One region of the Streptomyces sp. 5-10 genome, then DNA from elsewhere that is predicted to be linked to it. Evidence: riboswitches for the same ligand, from Rfam matches in the RefSeq annotation. Region 1 holds a riboswitch; the other holds the start of a gene.
What was found. Region 1 has a riboswitch for glycine ahead of gcvP (aminomethyl-transferring glycine dehydrogenase). Riboswitches for the same ligand answer to the same signal wherever they lie in the genome.

Region 1 (9,230 bases):
GATACCGCGGACCCACGGCGTGTGCGGCCGCGGGCATCACCTACCGCCAGCTGGACTACTGGGCGCGCACCGGGCTGGTGGAGCCGAGCGTCCGGCCGGCGTACGGCTCGGGCAGCCAGCGGCTCTACAGCTTCCGGGACGTGGTCGTCCTCAAGATCGTGAAGCGGCTGCTGGACACCGGCGTGTCGCTCCAGAACATCCGGGCGGCGGTGGCGCACCTGCGCGCCCGGGAGCTCGACGACCTGGCCCAGATGACGCTCATGAGCGACGGCGCGACCGTCTACGAGTGCACCTCGCCCGATGAGGTCGTGGACCTCCTCCAGGGCGGCCAGGGCGTCTTCGGCATCGCCGTGGGCGTCGTCTGGCGGGATGTGGAGAGCGCGCTGTCCCAGCTGCACGGCGAGCGGGTGGACACCGGCGAGACGCTGATCCGGCACAACCCGACCGACGAGCTCGCGGCGCGCCGCAACCGCGCCGGTTAGGGCTGACCCTCCGCCGAGGCTCCGGAGCGGACTGAAGGCCGCCCCGGGACCGCCCCCGGGCCGTTGTGCCGCCCCATTGTCAGTGGTGTGCGGCAGCATCGGAGGTGTGAGGGGTGCGCCGACGATTCTCCATCTGGACATGGACGCCTTCTACGCCTCGGCGGAGCAGGCGGCCAAACCCAGCCTGCGCGGCAAGCCGGTGATCGTAGGGGGCCTGGGGCCGCGTGGCGTGGTGGCCACGGCCTCCTACGAGGCCCGGGTCTTCGGGGTCCACTCGGCCATGGCGATGGCCCAGGCCCGCCGCCTGTGCCCGAACGCGGCGTTCCTCATCCCCCGCTTCGCCCTCTACCGCAAGGTGAGCGACAAGGTCATGGCCCTGCTGCACACCCTGTCGCCCCTGGTGGAGCCGCTGAGTCTGGACGAGGCGTTCGTCGATCTGGAGGCGGGCGGCACCGAGCCCACCGTGGAGGCGGCGCGCGCCGTGGCGGAGCGGCTGCGGGCCGACATCCGGGCGGTCACCGGGCTGACCGGATCGGTGGGGCTCGCCGGATCCAAGATGCTCGCCAAGATTGGCTCGGAGCAGGCCAAGCCGGACGGTCTGGTGGTCATCGAGCCCGGGACGGAGCGCGATCTGCTCGGCCCGATGTCGGTGCGGACGCTCCCGGGCGTCGGCCCGGCCACGGCGGAGGCGCTGCGCCGGGCCGGGATCCACACCGTGGCCGAGACGCGGGAGGCGGGCGAGGCCGAGCTGGTGCGGTTGCTGGGCCGGGCCCACGGCGCGTCGCTGTTCCTGATGGCCGAGGGCCGGGACGAGCGGCCCGTCGTCGCCGAGCGGGACGCCAAGTCGATTTCGGTGGAGGACACCTTCGACGTCGACCTCACCGACCGCACCCGGGTGCAGCTGGAGATCGCGCGGCTCGCCGACCGCTGTGTGCGGCGGCTGCGCGAGGCGGGCCGCTCGGGGCGGACGGTCGTGATCAAGGTGCGGCGGTACGACTTCTCCACGCTGACCCGCTCGGAGACCCTGCGCGGGCCGACCGACGACCCGGCGGTGGTGCGGGAGGCCGCGGCGCGGCTCATCGACGGGGTGGACACCACGGCGGGTGTGCGGCTGCTGGGGGTCGGGGTCAGCGGTCTGGCGGACTACACGCAGGAGGATCTCTTCGCTCAAGCCGCACAGGCCGCACAGGCCGCACAGGCCGCCCAAGCCGCCCAAGCCGCCCAAGCCGCGCAGGCCGCACAAGCGGCTCGGGCCGCTCAGACCCCTCAGGCCGCTCACGAGGCCGTGGCGGACGCCGGGCGCCCGCCGGGTCCCGAGAGACCGGAGCCCGTGGGAGAGGGCGCGGGAGAGGCGTCTGAGGGCGCTGAGAAGCCTCGCCGCTGGCTCCCGGGCTCGGATGTACGGCACGCCGAGTACGGGGCGGGCTGGGTGCAGGGGAGCGGAGTGGGCCGGGTGACCGTGCGCTTCGAGGAGCCGTGGTCGCCGCCGGGCCGGGTACGGACGTTCCCCGTGGACGACCCGGCGCTACAGCCCGCCGACCCGCTGCCGCTGCTGCGCCCGGACGCGGATGCGGCCGCGGCCGCGGACTCGGGAGAGGCCGAGGGCGCGGATCCGCCCCCGGGGGCGGTCACCGACTCGGCCCCGGGGAAGGCCGCGGATCCCCAGGCGGACCGGGGGGTGGCCGCGGACCTGGCTCCGGAGGAGATCGCGGACTCGGACCCGGGCGGGACCCCGGCCCCGGACGCGGGTGAGGGCATAGGCCCGGGCCCGGACGAGGCCGAGGGCCGGGACGGGCAGGTCCCAGAGCCCGGTGGTGGGTCCGAGCACGCCCCGGCCCCGGCCGGGGGCGGGGTCAGCCCGTGACGTCCAGGCCGTAGTGGTGGTAGAGCTGAAGCTCCTGCTCGGGGGAGAGGTGGCGGCCGACCCCGAAGTCCGGGGCGTCCTTGATCAGGGACCGGTCGTACGGCACCCGCAGGGTGTCGCCGACGACCTCGCTCGGTTCGAGCGGTACGAAGACGTCCCGGCTGAACAGCCCGGTGCGTACCGCCGCCCATTCGGGCTCGCCGGTCGCGTCGTCGAGATAGACCTCGTCCACGGTGCCGATCTTGGCGCCCTCGCGGTCGAATGCCTTGCGGCCGATCAGGGTCCGCGGGTCGATATCGGTCTGCACGCTCTCTCCCACAGGTGGCAAACAGATGACAAGCACGTGGCAAGTGCCCATTGCTACCTACAAAAAGCCACATCGCCGCACTCGGCCACTCGAACGCCCGCGACCGTCCCCCGTGGCAGAACCGCTGGTACGCTGACTGTGGCTGCAGACCCCGTGCGGGAGAGTCCTCCGCCGACGCTGTCGGAGGCGCCGAAGGAGCAAACCCTCCCCGGAATCTCTCAGGCACACGTACCGTGCGGGTGAGGTCACTCTGGAAAGCAGGGTGGGCCACGGGCGAGCAGAGCTCCGGAACCCCTCCTCACCGACGGTGAAAACCGGTCAGGCGGTACGTGGGCCGGTGAAGCTCTCAGGTTGAGATGACAGAGGGGGAGGCCGTCCGGGCACCCGAGCCGCGGTGCCCCTCGTAGGTCGTCACAGACCAGGAGGCCCCCGCAGATGACCGCCAATCGCATCGCACTCTCCGACTTGGAATCCGGTACTCCGTTCGAGCGGCGCCACATCGGCCCGGACGGCGAGGCACAGGCCAAGATGCTGGCCCAGGTCGGCTTCGGCTCGCTGGACGAGCTCACCGAGGCGGCCGTGCCGGACGTCATCAAGAGCACCGAGGCGCTGGACGCCCTGCCGCCGGCCCGCAGCGAGCCGGAGGTCCTCGCCGAGCTGCGCGCGCTCGCCGACCGCAACCAGGTGCTGCCGTCGATGATCGGCCTCGGCTACTACGGCACCCACACCCCGCCGGTGATCCTGCGCAATGTGCTGGAGAACCCCGCCTGGTACACCGCGTACACGCCCTACCAGCCGGAGATCTCCCAGGGCCGGCTCGAGGCGCTGCTGAACTTCCAGACCGTCGTCGCCGATCTGACCGGACTGCCGACGGCCGGTTCCTCGCTGCTGGACGAGGCCACCGCGGCCGCCGAGGCGATGGCGCTGTCGCGGCGCGTCGGCAAGGTCAAGGAGGGCGTCTTCCTGATCGACGCCGAGTGTCTGCCGCAGACCATCGCGGTCATACGGACCCGCGCCGAGCCGACCGGTGTCGAGGTCGTCGTCGCCGACCTGGCCGAGGGCATCCCGGACGAGATCGCCGAGCGCGGGGTCTTCGGCGTGCTGCTGCAGTACCCGGGCGCCTCCGGTGTGGTGCGCGATCCGCGCCCGGTCATCGAGCGCGCCCATGAGCTCGGCGCGATCGTCACCGTCGCCGCCGATCTGCTCGCGCTCACCCTGCTCACCTCGCCCGGTGAGCTGGGCGCGGACATCGCGGTGGGCAGCAGCCAGCGGTTCGGCGTCCCGATGGGCTTCGGCGGGCCGCACGCCGGTTTCATGGCGGTGCGCGACGCCTACGCCCGCAACCTGCCCGGCCGTCTGGTCGGGGTCTCGGTGGACGCCGACGGCGACAAGGCGTACCGGCTGGCGCTGCAGACCCGTGAGCAGCACATCCGCCGGGAGAAGGCCACCAGCAACATCTGCACCGCACAGGTGCTGCTGGCCGTGATGGCCGGGATGTACGCCGTCTACCACGGCCCGGACGGGCTCGCGGCGATCGCCCGCCGCACCCACCGCTACGCCTCCGTGCTCGCCGAGGGGCTGCGGGCCGGTGGCGTCGAGGTGGTGCACGGCGCGTTCTTCGACACCCTCACCGCGCGGGTGCCGGGCCGGGCCGCCGAGGTCGTGGCCGCGGCCCGCGAGGCCGGGGTCAACCTCCGGCTGACCGACGCCGACCACGTCGGCATCGCCTGTGACGAGACCACCGGCCGTGCGCAGCTCGCCGCCGTATGGTCCGCCTTCGGGACGGACGGCGGCAACGGCGACGCCTCCGGGCTCCCCGGGATCGACGAGCTGGACGCCTCGGCGCCGGACGCGCTGCCCGCGGACCTGCTGCGCCAGAGCGGATATCTGGCCCACCCGGTCTTCCACCAGCACCGCTCCGAGACCGCGATGCTGCGCTATCTGCGGCGCCTGGCCGACCGGGACTACGCCCTGGACCGGGGCATGATCCCGCTGGGCTCCTGCACCATGAAGCTCAACGCGACCACCGAGATGGAGCCGGTCACCTGGCCGGAGTTCGGCGCGCTGCACCCCTTCGCACCGGCCGAGCAGGCCCAGGGCTATCTGACCCTGATCCGTGAGCTGGAGGAGCGGCTGGCCGAGGTCACCGGCTACGACAAGGTCTCGCTGCAGCCGAACGCCGGGTCCCAGGGCGAGCTCGCCGGGCTGCTGGCGGTGCGCGCCTACCACCGGGCAGGCGGGGACACCCAGCGCACCGTCTGCCTGATCCCGTCCTCCGCGCACGGCACCAACGCCGCCAGCGCCGTGATGGCGGGCATGAAGGTCGTCGTGGTCAAGACCGGCCAGGACGGCGAGGTGGACACCGACGACCTGCACGCCAAGATCGAGCAGTACGGCGACCAGCTGGCCGTCCTGATGGTCACCTACCCCTCCACCCACGGGGTGTTCGAGGAGCACATCACCGAGATCTGCGCGACCGTGCACGACGCGGGCGGCCAGGTCTACGTGGACGGAGCCAACCTCAACGCGCTGGTCGGGCTCGCCGAGCCGGGCCGGTTCGGCGGCGATGTCTCGCACCTGAACCTGCACAAGACCTTCTGCATCCCGCACGGCGGCGGCGGCCCCGGCGTCGGCCCGATCGCGGTGCGCGAGCATCTGGCGCCCTACCTCCCCAACCATCCGCTGCAGCCCGCCGCCGGCCCGGCCACCGGCGTCGGCCCGGTCTCGGCCGCGCCGTGGGGCTCGGCGGGGATCCTGCCGATCTCCTGGGCGTACATCCGGCTGATGGGCGCCGAGGGGCTGCGCCGCGCGACCCAGGTCGCGGTGCTCGGCGCCAACTACGTCGCCAAGCGCCTCGAGCCGCACTACCCGGTGCTCTACACCGGCCCCGGCGGCCTGGTGGCCCACGAGTGCATCGTGGATCTGCGTCCGCTGACGAAGGCCACCGGCGTAACCGTGGACGATGTGGCCAAGCGCCTGATCGACTACGGCTTCCACGCGCCGACGATGTCGTTCCCGGTCGCCGGGACGCTGATGATCGAGCCGACCGAGAGCGAGGATCTGGCGGAGCTGGACCGGTTCTGCCAGGCGATGATCGCCATCCGGGCCGAGATCGAGAAGGTCGGCTCCGGCGAGTGGGCCAAGGAGGACAATCCACTGCGGAACGCCCCGCACACGGCGGCGTCGCTGACCGGGGAGTGGGACCACCCGTACTCCCGGGAGGAAGCGGTCTTCCCGGACGGGGTCTCGGCGGCCGACAAGTACTGGCCGCCGGTGCGGCGGATCGACGGGGCCTACGGGGACCGTAACCTGGTCTGCTCCTGCCCGCCGCTGGAGTCCTACGAGGGCTGAGGGGGGCTCGAGCCCGCCCGTTGCGTCAGTGGGGCCGGGTCGGCGGATGCGCCGGGCCGGCCCCTGATATGTACGTGCCGTCGACGGCGGCCGTCAGGCCGCGGTGACGACGTGCTCGGAACCCAGCGGTCGGCACGGTGCGATCACGCGCCCGTCCGGCAGCAGCTCACCGGTGTCCTCGAAGAGCAGGACGCCGTTGCACAGCAGGCTCCAGCCCTGCTCCGGGTGGTGCGCCACGAGATGGGCGGCCTCCCGGTCGGCGGAGTCGGCTGACGGGCAAGGTGGTTGATGCTGGCACATGACAGGGTTCTTTCGCTGCGGAGTGGTGAAGGACCTGCGGCTCGCTGCGGCGTTCATGGCCGCCCCCCGTGGTTGAGTCGGTCGATTGCTCCAGTGTTGCCCCGCGGCCTGGAATCCGCAGGGATTTCGCGGTACCGGTCTCGCTAGATAATGACGCATCACCCGCCCGGACGGTTCATCGCGGCCGGACTGTTACGAGGATGCTGCGGAGCGCCCCGTGACCCGGCGGTCACGGGGCGCTCCCAATATGATGAAGTTCCAGGTCAGGCGGGTGAGCCAAGCAAGGGGGCCCGGGTCAGCCGGTGGGTGAGGACGGGCAGCAGATCGGTTGCCCGGTGCGCCCGGTGGGCGGCGATACCGGGCGGGGCCGGGGCGAGCGGCACCAGCAGGTCCCCGGCGCCGAGGCCGCCTTCGGCGCCGTCCGCGGTGAGGTCGCCGTGCAGCCAGAGCGTGACCATGTAGAGCTCGGGGATGGACAGCAGCCGTGGCTGGTACGCCGAGGGCAGCGACTCGGCCTCGCCCAGGGCGAGTTCGGCCGAGCTGACATAGGGCCCCTCGGAGAAGTGCGAGAAGGCCCAGCCGTCCGCGGTGAGCATCGCCTCCGCGGCGGCCACCGTGCGGTCGCCGTCGCGGATCAGGAACCGCCAGCCGGTGAGCCGGGTGCGCGGCGGGCCGTCGGCGGTGGTGATGTCGTCCAGGACATGGACGGGGAGCGGGAGTTCGGGTTCGAAGGGGCCGGTGAGCGTGGAGAGCACGGGGGTGCGGGCCTCGCGGACGGCGGTGGGGGAATCAAGGGCCGTGAGGACGCTGCGCAGGGCGGGCGCGGGGGCCTGGGGCACATGCAGCGGCATGGTGGGTCGCCTCTCGCTTTGAAGACACGGTGAAGCGATAGCGGGCCGGGTTTGGGCGGCGCTGTCGGTGGAACACGGGTCAGAGGGGAGCCGGAACAGACCGTTCGGGCGTTACCTCTCTGCCTCGTTAGCCGAGTTTATACGACAAGTGTTCCCGTTGTGTTTCATCTAGCCGTTGCCGATATTGCCGACAAGAGGTTATCCAGACCCCGAGAAGGCGGGGATTTTCCCCGATTCAGTGCCAGATGAACGGATATGACCTGGCATTTTGAGGTCCGCGCGGTAGGCTGGAACTCGCTGGTCCATTTCCCCAGCGCAATGCGCAGTTCCACAGAGCCTACCGGTTGGGTGGGGATCGCGGGGCGTTATCGATCACATTGGTGGGCATCATCGAGCGTGGTGTGCACACGGCCGGCACCGATGATCCACTCGAGGAGGGACGCTTCGATGGGGGAGAAGCTCATAGCCGGTGAGTTCGACCCGTCCGGCCGGCGACGGCAGCGCGTCCGGTTGCGGCAGTGCCTCGACGGGCTGGGCCGGCTCCTGACGGACAAGCGATTCGACCGCCCGAAGAATCTGATGGGGCTGGAGATCGAGCTGAATCTCGCCGGGGCCGACGGGCTGCCGAGGATGATGAACGCGGAGGTTCTGGAGCGCATCGGGAGTCACGATTTCCAGACCGAACTCGGGCAGTGCAATCTTGAAGTAAACATCGTGCCCCACCGTTTGCACGGACGCGTTCTCGATCAGCTCTCCGAAGAGCTCCGAACCGGTTTGTCATATGCCGACCGCAAGGCGCGGGAAGTGTCCTCCGAGATCGTGATGATCGGAATTCTGCCAACTCTCGCCGCGGCCGATCTGGGATCCACGAACCTCTCCTATGACGACCGTTACAAACTTCTCAATGAGCAGATGCTGGCCGCCCGCGGCGAGGATTTCCTCATCGACATCGAGGGCCGGGAGCGATTCACCTACGCCAGCTCCTCCATCGCCCCCGAGGCGGCCTGCACCTCCGTCCAGCTCCATCTCCAGGTCACCCCGGGCCGCTTCGCGGACGCGTGGAACGCGGCGCAGGCGGTGGCCGCCGCGCAGATCGCGGTGGGCGCCAACTCCCCCTTCGTCTTCGGCCACGAGGCGTGGCGTGAATCCCGGCCGCCGCTGTTCCTCCAGGCCACCGATGTGCGCCCGCCGGAGATCGCCGGCCAGGGGGCGCGCCCGCGCACCTGGTTCGGCGAGCGCTGGATCGACTCCGCCTACGAGCTGTTCGAGGAGAACCTGCGCTACTTCCCGCCGCTGCTCTCCACCGGCGAGGACGAGGACCCGCTGCGGGTGCTGGACGAGGGCGGGGTGCCCGAGCTCCAGGAACTGGCGCTGCACAACGGCACGATCTACCGCTGGAACCGGCCCGTCTACGCCGTCGTGGACGGTGTGCCGCATCTGCGCGTGGAGAACCGCGTGCTCCCGGCCGGGCCCACCGTCACCGATGTCATCGCCAACGCCGCCTTCTACTACGGTCTGGTCAGGGCGCTCGCCGAGGAGTCCCGCCCGGTGTGGACCCGGCTGCCGTTCGCGGCCGCCGCGGCCAACTTCGAGGCGGCCTGCCGGCACGGCATCGACGCGGTCCTGCAGTGGCCCAAATCCGGCCGTTCGGCGTCCCTGACCCGCACCTCCGCCGTACGGCTGGTCCGCGAGGAACTGCTGCCGCTCGCCGCGTCCGGCCTCGACTCCTGGGGCGTGGAGCCCGCCGACCGCGACCGTTATCTCGGCGTGATCGAGGAGCGCTGCAAGCTGGGGGTCAACGGCGCGTCCTGGCAGGCGGCCACCTATCACCGGGCGCTGGGCGGCGGACTGGACCGGGACGCCGCCCTCGCGGCCATGACCCGCCGCTACTGCGCCCTGATGCGGACCGACGCACCGGTGCACACCTGGCCCACCGATCTCTCCGGGTGACGTCCCCACCGTGGACCACGACCCCGTATTGTCCGGTGAACGGGGCGGGTACACCGTGAGGCGGAGAGACGGAAGTGGGGACAGGAGTGCGGTCACAGGCGCGGGGCGCGGAGCTGCCCGTGGTC
Region 2 (9,230 bases), on a different contig from region 1:
CGCCGAGGAAGCTGAGCGCGGCCTCGGTGAGGATGTTGGTGGGGATCATCAGCGTCGTGTAGACGGTGATCGGCGCCACCAGGTTGGGCAGCAGCTCGCGGAAGAGGATGTAGCGCCGGCCGGCGCCCAGGCTCCGCGCGGCCTCGATGTACTCCTTCTCGCGCAGCGACAGCGTCTGGCCGCGCACGATGCGGCCGACGTACGGCCAGCCGAAGAAGCCGATGACCGAGACCAGGATCGCGATGCGCACTCCGCTGCCGGTCAGTCCCAGCAGGTCGTTGGGGAGCACCGAGACCAGGGAGATGATGAAGAGCAGCTGCGGGAAGGCCAGCAGCATGTCCATCACCCGGCTGATCACCGAGTCCACCCAGCCGCCGAAGTACCCGGCGATGATGCCGAACACGGTGCCGAGGACCACCGCGACCACCGCCGCGAGGAAGGCCACGAGCAGCGAGATCCGGGCGCCGTAGACGACCCGGCTGAAGACGTCGCGGCCGTTGGACGGCTCCACGCCGAAGAGGAAGTCCGAGCTGATGCCGCCCAGGGATCCCTTCGGGGTGCCGAACAGCGGGTCGATCTCCTCCTGGTGGAACTCATTGGGTGGATGCCCGAGCAGGCTCACGATGAGCGGGGCGAAGATCGCCACCAGTACGAGGAAGACGACAACGATGCCACCCGCCAGTGCGAGCTTGTCCCGCTTCAGGCGTGACCAGGCGATCTGCCGCAGCGATCTGCCTTCGACGGACGCTTTGACCACATCCGCCGCTACATCGGCAGTCGCGACCGGATCGCTGTCCGTGCTCGTGCCGTGCAATGGTGCCGTCATCGTGGTGGAGACCCCTCTCGACCGGTGGTGACCGGCCCACGACTTGCCGCTGTGGCGGCTTCGTTCACAACCTGGGTGAAAGTCGCGTTCTGGTACGGAACCTTTCTGGAAGGGGTCGTACGCAGGAACCGCACCCCTTGGAGCGGGAGTCTTCAACGCGTTTGTGATCACCCGCCAGTACTCCCGGGCAATGGATGCCTAACCGTGATGTGAGGAGTACCGCTCCGCTATACGGACGGTCGCGACACGAGAACGCAGCAGTAACATCGCGTCCGTAATGGGGTGTTCGGCCCGATAGGAGTGGATGGCCCGTCGGGCAATCCCGTCAATCGGTGCGCGGAGTCGCTGGGCGCGGAGTCAGCGGGCACGGGGAGCCGGCGGGCACGCGGAGCCGGCGGGCACGCGAAGTCACCGCGCCCGCGGATCGGTACGCGGCGCGGCGGGCGCGGAGGCTCGGTACGCGGGGCCGGGGTCGCTCAGTACGCGGGGCGCGGCGGCGGATAGCCGTAGCCGTAGGACGGCGGCGCCGCGGGCGCGGCGCCGTAGGCGTCACGGTCGAAGAAGGGGCGGGCGTTGGCCCGCATCCACAGGGCGACGGGGTCGTACTCGTCCGAGAGCGCGACCGTGGAGACCGGCAGCCCGTCCGGCACGGCGGTGATCGACTGCTCCATCATCACCCGCACCGACTGCACCGCCGCCGGGCCGGTGTCGTACAGATCCAGGCCGATCGCCAGGTACGGGGCGCCCAGCGAGGGCTGTACCCAGGCGCGCCGCAGCGAGCGCACCGCGGCGGTGCGATGCGCGTTCTGCCCCAACAGGGCGTAGAACTGGGGGATGTCGATGGCGGGCTCGGTCAGCCGCAGCGGCCCGGCGGGCAGCCGGTCCAGGCCGCCCGCGATCCGGCGCAGATCCGGCCAGGGGATGCCCACTCCGCCGCCGCGGGCGTGGGGGTTGAGCCAGAGGCCGTAGCGGTCGCGGTAGAGGGAGTCGGCGATGAGGCGTCCGTCGACCACCTCGTGCGCGCGGTTCCAGCCACTGGCGGCCAGTTCCTGCGCGGAGGTCACACACGGGGCGTAACCGAGGCCGTCCACGTCCATGTTCCCGTACTGGGCGTCGGGCGAGCCGGGCGCGCCGTGCCACAGCAGCATCCAGACCTGGCCCTCGCCGATGGCGTGCAGCAGCGCCTCATAGGCGTCGTACCGGCCGGGAGCGACCTGCTGCAACGCTCGCTCAACCTGGCCGGCCGCCGCCCCCCAATCCGCGCCCGCGCTCACCTGGGTCCGCCCCTTCTCTCGGCCTTGCCCGCACCTCACCGGGGAGCGTGCTCGCACCCCTCTTGGTCATCAAACCAGCTTACGGGCCCCGGCAGCGGACCCAGGGGTGAGTCAGAAGTCACGGTCGTAGAACGGCCGCACCCGTCCCAGCATCCAGTCGGCCACCGGATCGCCCTGCGCCACGTCCAGCAGCACCAGCTGGACCTTCCACGGAACCGGCACCGAGCCGAGGGCGAGGCCCAGCGCCTCCACCGCGCGCGCCTGCCCCTCGGGGCCCGGCTCGTCGAGCTGCACACCGACGAAGAGCGCCGGTTCGTCGCCCTCGACGCTGGCCAGGGCGCGCCGGGCGGTCCGCACCCCGGTGCCCTTGGCGAACTCGATCCCGGCGGCGGCCAGGAAGTCCACCGGCTCGTCCTGCCAGTCCGGTTCGAAGAGCCGCACCCGGCCACCGGTGGCCGGACCGTCGAGCTCGGTACGCCCGGCGCGGCACAACTCCCGGACGGCGGGCGGAGGCAGCGGTACGACCACCGCGCCACCGGGGTTCACCGCGATGCCGAGCTGGGGCGGCAGCCCGCGGGCGAACTCCACGGCCGGGGCGACGGTGAAGGACATATGGGAGCCGACGAGTCGCAGGAACTGCTGCTCGGAGCTGAACACCGGGACATACGCGCCGCCGTCGATCTCCATCGTGGGCAGATCGAGGCTCGGGCTGCCCGGGCCCCCGCCGTTGGGCAGCGGAACCCAGAGGTGGCTGCGGGAGAGCGTCTCGACGATGCGCGCTCCGGCCCCGGGGACGTCGACGGAGGCGGCCATCACCTCTTCGAGCTCATTGCCGGGAAACCCCGGATGCGCGGCATACCCGCCGTCCGGGAATCCTCCGTGCGCCGGGGCCACTCCGTACTGCTCCGGGAAGCTCATCTTCGTCCAACCGCCATCTCGTCCGACCTGCCCGAAGCACCCTAACCGCTGGGCGGCCCGGGGCCGGAGGGGGCGGCGGCGATCTCCACAGCACTTCCCCACCTCGCCCGGGCTCGCCCTCGTCACGCTGTGTGATGCCCCATGACCGATTTCCGGCCACTCGCGCGAGGGGCCTGATCACGCGAGGGAAGAGGCCTGATCACGCGAGAGACAGGCGTGATCACTCGAAGGAGATGCAGCGCAGCGCGCTCGCGGTCGGCCGGTCCAGCAGCACCGCCGACGCGCACCCCCGCGGCGGCCGCCCCTCCTCCATCCCCGCGATCAGCCGCCGCATCGCGCGCAGGTGACGCCCGAAGGCGTAGGCGGATACCCCTCGGCCACGGGCGGCCTGCCCCTCCAGCGCCTCCGTGGCGCCCACGTCCAGCAGCACCATGTGGAGGTCGCGGCCCCGGCGCCGCACGTCCCGGGCCAGCCAGCGGCGGACCCACGGCAGCGCACCGCAGTCGTGCACCACGACGCTCGCGCCCGAGCGCAGCGCCCGGCGCAGCCCGGCGTAGTGGGCGTACCGGACCAGCGGGCGGTAGAGCGCGTACGGCAGCCAGCCGGGCAGCCTGCGCTCCCACGCCTCCCGGGTGTTCTGCGAGTCCACCCTGATCACGACCGCGCCCGTCTCGTCCAGGAGCGGCACCGTCCGGTTGATCAGCGTGCTCTTGCCGCTGCCCGGCAGCCCGGAGGCGACCAGCACATCCCCCGCCGGAAAGCGCAGCTCACGCGGGTCCGCGCGGCCGCCCTCCGCCCCGCCGCGCAGATCGTGCACCGCGCTTCTCCGGCCGGGGCGAGCCGTCGACCCGGTGGGGGTGCGGCCACGCCGCGCCGGCAGGAGCCTCTGTGTCGTCGCGTACGTTCCCTGCCCATGCACCGTGATCGTCCTCCCAGGTCGGTCAACGCTGCTCGTACCCGCAGAGTGTCAAGAAAAGGTAATGTCGAGCAAGGCTGCCCCTGGCCGGGCGGCCGGAGCCCGATCGGATCGGGGCTTCCCTTCTCGGCCATACATGCGATGATGTCCGCGCAACTCCATACCGGCCGCTTGAATCCGCGCGGGAGAGTCCTTGGCCATCGGCATCCGTGCCGGGTGTCCAGGGCGCCGAAGGAGCAAGTCCTCCCTTGAATCTCTCAGGCCCCGATACCGCGCGGACGAGGCAGATCTGAAAAGCGGGCCGCGCGGGCGCGGCTCCACCCAAGGTGCAAGCCGGGCCCCTTACGGGCGTCACGGCGAACCTCTCAGGTTCCGATGACAGATGGGGAGGACGCACGCGTCCTTGCCGTCCGTCCTCGCCGTCGCGCGACCCCGACCCCTGGAGCCTGAATCGTGACCGACGCCCCGCCCACCCCACGCCGTACCGCGCTGGACGCGCGGCACCGCGCGCTCGGCGCCACCATGACCGACTTCGCCGGCTGGGACATGCCGCTGCGCTACGGCAGCGAGCGCGACGAGCACACCGCGGTGCGCACCCGCGCCGGGCTCTTCGACCTCTCCCACATGGGTGAGATCTCTCTCATCGGTCCGCGGGCCGGGGACGCCCTGGACCACGCGCTGGTCGGCCGGCTGTCCGCGCTCGCCGTGGGCCGCGCCCGCTACACCATGATCTGCGACGACGAGGGCGGCATCCTGGACGACCTGATCGTCTACCGCCTCGGGGACGAGGAGTTCCTGGTCGTGGCCAACGCCGCCAACGCCCAGGTGGTGCTGGACGCGCTGACCGAGCGGGCCGGCGGTTTCGAGGCGACCGTAAGGGACGACCGCGACGCCTACGCGCTGCTCGCCGTCCAGGGGCCCGAGTCCCCGGGGATCCTCAAGCGCCTGACCGACGCCGACCTGGACGGGCTGAAGTACTACGCCGGGCTGCCGGGCACCGTCGCGGGCGTCCCCGCCCTGATCGCCCGCACCGGCTACACCGGCGAGGACGGCTTCGAGCTGTTCCTGGCGCCGGACGACGCCGAGCGGGTGTGGGAGGCGCTGACCGAGGCCGGAGCCCCGGTGGGCCTGGTGCCCTGCGGTCTCTCCTGCCGGGACACCCTGCGCCTCGAGGCGGGCATGCCGCTGTACGGGCATGAGCTGACCACCGACACCACCCCCTTCGACGCGGGCCTCGGCCGGGTGGTGAAGTTCGACAAGCCGGGCGACTTCGTCGGCCGGGCGGCCCTGGAGGCCGCGTCCCGCCAGGCGGACACCGTCACCCCGCGCACCCTGGTCGGCCTGATCGCTTCAGGCCGCCGGGTGCCGCGCGCCGGTTACGCCGTGGTGGCGGCCGACGGCTCGCCGATCGGCCAGGTCACCTCGGGCGCGCCCTCGCCGACGCTGGGCAAGCCGATCGCGATGGCGTACGTGGACCCGCGGTACGCGGGGCCCGGCACCGAGGGGGTGTTCGTGGACATCCGCGGTACCCGGGAGCCGTACGAGGTCGTGGCGCTCCCCTTCTACAAGCGCGAGCGCTGAGCTCCTGCGAGCGCGGGCGCTGAGCTTCCGCGAGCGCGGGTGGCGCCCCGGCCCCTCGCTGAGCGGCGGCCACGGCGAGCCCGGCCCGTCGCGTCCCTCGGCGTCGTCTCCCGTCGGCGCCGCATCCCACCAGCTAAGACCCGTTTCCCAAGCACTCCCCCGTATCCAGGAGAATCGGACCATGAGCAACCCCCAGCAGCTGCGGTACAGCAAGGAGCACGAGTGGCTGTCGGCCGCCGGCGAGGACGGCGTGTCGACGATCGGCATCACCGAATTCGCGGCCAACGCGCTCGGCGACGTCGTCTATGTCCAGCTCCCGGACGTCGGCTCCACGGTCTCCGCCGGTGACACCTGCGGTGAGCTGGAGTCCACCAAGTCGGTCAGCGACCTGTACGCGCCGGTCTCCGGTGAGGTCACCGAGATCAACGAGGACGTGGTGAACGATCCGGCGCTGGTGAACTCCGCCCCCTTCGAGGGCGGCTGGCTGTTCAAGGTGAGGGTGACGAGCGAGCCGGAGGACCTGCTCTCCGCCGACGAGTACACCGCCTTCGCCGAAAACTGACCCTCCTTATTCGATCGGGACCCTCGATGTCGCTTCTTAACAGCTCCCTGCACGAGCTCGACCCGGACGTCGCCGCTGCTGTCGACGCCGAACTCCACCGCCAGCAGTCCACCCTGGAGATGATCGCCTCGGAGAACTTCGCCCCGGCGGCGGTCATGGAGGCCCAGGGCTCGGTCCTGACCAACAAGTACGCCGAGGGCTACCCCGGCCGCCGCTACTACGGCGGCTGTGAGCACGTCGACGTGGTCGAGCAGATCGCCATCGACCGGGTCAAGGAGCTCTTCGGCGCCGAGGCGGCGAACGTCCAGCCGCACTCGGGCGCCCAGGCCAACGCGGCCGCGATGTTCGCCCTGCTCTCCCCCGGCGACACCATCCTGGGGCTGAACCTGGCGCACGGCGGCCATCTGACCCACGGCATGAAGATCAACTTCTCCGGCAAGCTCTACAACGTGGTGCCCTACCACGTGGACGCCGAGACCGGCCTGGTCGACATGGACGAGGTCGAGCGGCTGGCCAAGGAGCACCGCCCCAAGCTGGTGATCGCGGGCTGGTCGGCGTACCCGCGCCAGCTGGACTTCGCCGCCTTCCGCCGGATCGCGGACGAGGTCGGCGCGTACCTGATGGTCGACATGGCCCACTTCGCGGGTCTGGTGGCGGCCGGGCTGCACCCCTCGCCCGTACCGCACGCCCATGTGGTGACCACCACCACCCACAAGACCCTGGGCGGTCCGCGCGGTGGCGTGATCCTCTCCACCGCCGACCTGGCCAAGAAGATCAACTCGGCGGTCTTCCCGGGCCAGCAGGGCGGTCCGCTGGAGCATGTGATCGCGGCGAAGGCGGTGTCCTTCAAGGTGGCGGCGAGCTCGGCGTTCAAGGAGCGCCAGGAGCGCACGCTGGAGGGCGCCCGGATCCTCGCCGAGCGCCTGGCCCAGGACGATGTGCGGGAGGCGGGCGTCGCCGTCCTGTCCGGCGGCACCGACGTCCATCTGGTCCTGGTCGATCTGCGCGACTCCGAGCTGGACGGGCGGCAGGCCGAGGACCGGCTCCACGAGGTCGGCATCACGGTCAACCGCAACGCGATCCCGAACGACCCGCGGCCCCCGATGGTCACCTCGGGTCTGCGGATCGGCACCCCGGCGCTGGCCACGCGCGGCTTCACCGCGGAGGACTTCCGCGAGGTCGCCGACGTGATCGCGGAGACGCTGAAGCCGTCGTACGACGCGGAGGCGCTGAAGGCCCGGGTCACCGCCCTGGCCGACAAGCACCCGCTGTACGCGCACCTGTCCAAGTAACCCGGAGTAACCGGGGCCTGGGGGCGCGCCCGACCTGGCGCGCCCCCGCCGCACCACCCGCACCGACCGCACCGGCCCCGCACCACCCGCACCACCCCACGCACGGCCCGCACGCCTCGCCCGGCGGGCACACGCTTCCCCCGGCGTGCAGACGAAGGAGTCCCCCGGTGGCCATTTCCGTATTCGACCTCTTCTCGATCGGCATCGGCCCGTCCAGTTCGCACACCGTCGGCCCGATGCGCGCCGCGCGGATGTTCGTCCGCCGGCTGAAGAACGAGGGTCTGCTGGCCCACACCACGTCCGTCCGCGCCGAGCTCTTCGGCTCCCTGGGCGCCACCGGTCATGGCCACGGCACCCCGAAGGCCGTACTGCTGGGTCTGGAGGGCCACTCCCCGCGCACCGTGGACGTCGAGGCGGCCGACGGCGAGGTGGAGCGCATCCGCACCACCAAGCGGCTGCGGCTGCTCGGCGCCGAGATCGGCCCCGGCCACGAGATCGACTTCGACGACTCGGCCCAGCTGATCCTGCACCGCCGCCGCTCGCTGCCGTACCACGCCAACGGCATGACGCTGTGCGCGTACGACGCCGAGGGCCATCCGCTGCTGGAGAAGACGTACTACTCGGTCGGCGGCGGCTTCGTGGTGGACGAGGACGCGGTCGGCGAGGACCGCATCAAGCTCGACGACACCGTCCTCACCCACCCCTTCCGCACCGGCGACGAGCTGCTGCGGCTCTCCCAGGAGACGGGCCTGTCGATCTCGGCCCTGATGCTGGAGAACGAGAAGGCGTGGCGCACGGAGCAGGAGATCCGGGCCGGGCTGCTGGAGATCTGGCAGGTCATGGAGGCGTGCGTGGCCCGCGGCATGTCCCAGGAGGGCATCCTGCCCGGCGGCCTCAAGGTCCGCCGCCGCGCCGCCACCGCCGCCCGCGCCCTGCGCTCCGAGGGCGACCCGGGCGCCCGCGCGATGGAGTGGATCACCCTCTACGCCATGGCGGTCAACGAGGAGAACGCGGCGGGCGGCCGCGTGGTCACCGCCCCCACCAACGGCGCGGCGGGCATCATCCCCGCCGTCCTGCACTACTACACCCGCTTCGTCCCGGGCGCCGACGAGGAGGGCGTCATCCGCTTCCTCCTCGCCGCGGGCGCCATCGGCATGCTCTTCAAGGAGAACGCCTCGATCTCCGGCGCCGAGGTCGGCTGCCAGGGCGAGGTCGGCTCCGCCTGCTCGATGGCGGCCGGCGGCCTCGCCGAGGTCCTGGGCGGCTCCCCGGAACAGGTGGAGAACGCCGCCGAGATCGGCATGGAGCACAACCTCGGCCTCACCTGCGACCCCGTCGGCGGCCTGGTCCAGATCCCCTGCATCGAGCGCAACGGCATGGCCTCGGTCAAGGCGGTCACCGCCGCGAGGATGGCCCTGCGCGGCGACGGCCGCCACCATGTCTCGCTCGACAAGGTGATCAAGACGATGAAGCAGACGGGCGCCGATATGAAGGTCAAGTACAAGGAGACGGCGCGGGGCGGGCTCGCGGTGAACGTCATCGAGTGCTGACGGAGGGAACGGCGAGTGGGATCGGCTGATGCCCAGGCGATACGGGTGCCGGTCGGGGAAGACGCGGAGCGCTGGGCCAGCCGGGCGACGAGCCGACGGGTACTGCTCGTGGTGCACAACGTCACCTCCGCGGGCCGCCTGCTGGACGTACTGCCGCTGTTCCACGACGACTTCCGGGTACAACTCCTGGTCACCTCGACCGAGTCCTCCGCGTTTCAGGCCGGAATCGGCGAGTTGTTCGCGGAGTTGGGTCTGCCCGTGCTGCCCTGGGAACAGGCATTGGCGACACCGGTGGCGCTGGCGATCTCCGC

Region 2: it holds a riboswitch for glycine, as region 1 does, so the genes downstream of both, gcvT (glycine cleavage system aminomethyltransferase GcvT) here and gcvP (aminomethyl-transferring glycine dehydrogenase) in region 1, are expected to answer to the same signal.

The regions. Positions count from the first base shown of each region.
Region 1 covers NZ_JACVYG010000051.1:57,006-66,235, reverse strand. Annotated here, with positions in the region: partial or broken gene IEJ02_RS38270 (MerR family transcriptional regulator) at 1-482, shown strand, start outside; gene IEJ02_RS38265 (DNA polymerase IV) at 589-2,346, shown strand; gene IEJ02_RS38260 (PRC-barrel domain-containing protein) at 2,336-2,665, opposite strand; glycine riboswitch at 2,800-2,897, shown strand; glycine riboswitch at 2,899-3,023, shown strand; gene gcvP (aminomethyl-transferring glycine dehydrogenase) at 3,089-6,004, shown strand; gene IEJ02_RS38250 (DUF5999 family protein) at 6,098-6,304, opposite strand; gene IEJ02_RS38245 (hypothetical protein) at 6,568-7,155, opposite strand; gene IEJ02_RS38240 (glutamate-cysteine ligase family protein) at 7,603-9,105, shown strand.
Region 2 covers NZ_JACVYG010000011.1:136,664-145,893, reverse strand. Annotated here, with positions in the region: gene IEJ02_RS16215 (ABC transporter permease) at 1-826, opposite strand, end outside; gene IEJ02_RS16210 (enhanced serine sensitivity protein SseB C-terminal domain-containing protein) at 1,303-2,100, opposite strand; gene IEJ02_RS16205 (enhanced serine sensitivity protein SseB) at 2,212-3,018, opposite strand; gene IEJ02_RS16200 (AAA family ATPase) at 3,239-3,937, opposite strand; glycine riboswitch at 4,107-4,217, shown strand; gene gcvT (glycine cleavage system aminomethyltransferase GcvT) at 4,388-5,515, shown strand; gene gcvH (glycine cleavage system protein GcvH) at 5,697-6,077, shown strand; gene glyA (serine hydroxymethyltransferase) at 6,104-7,369, shown strand; gene IEJ02_RS16180 (L-serine ammonia-lyase) at 7,537-8,919, shown strand.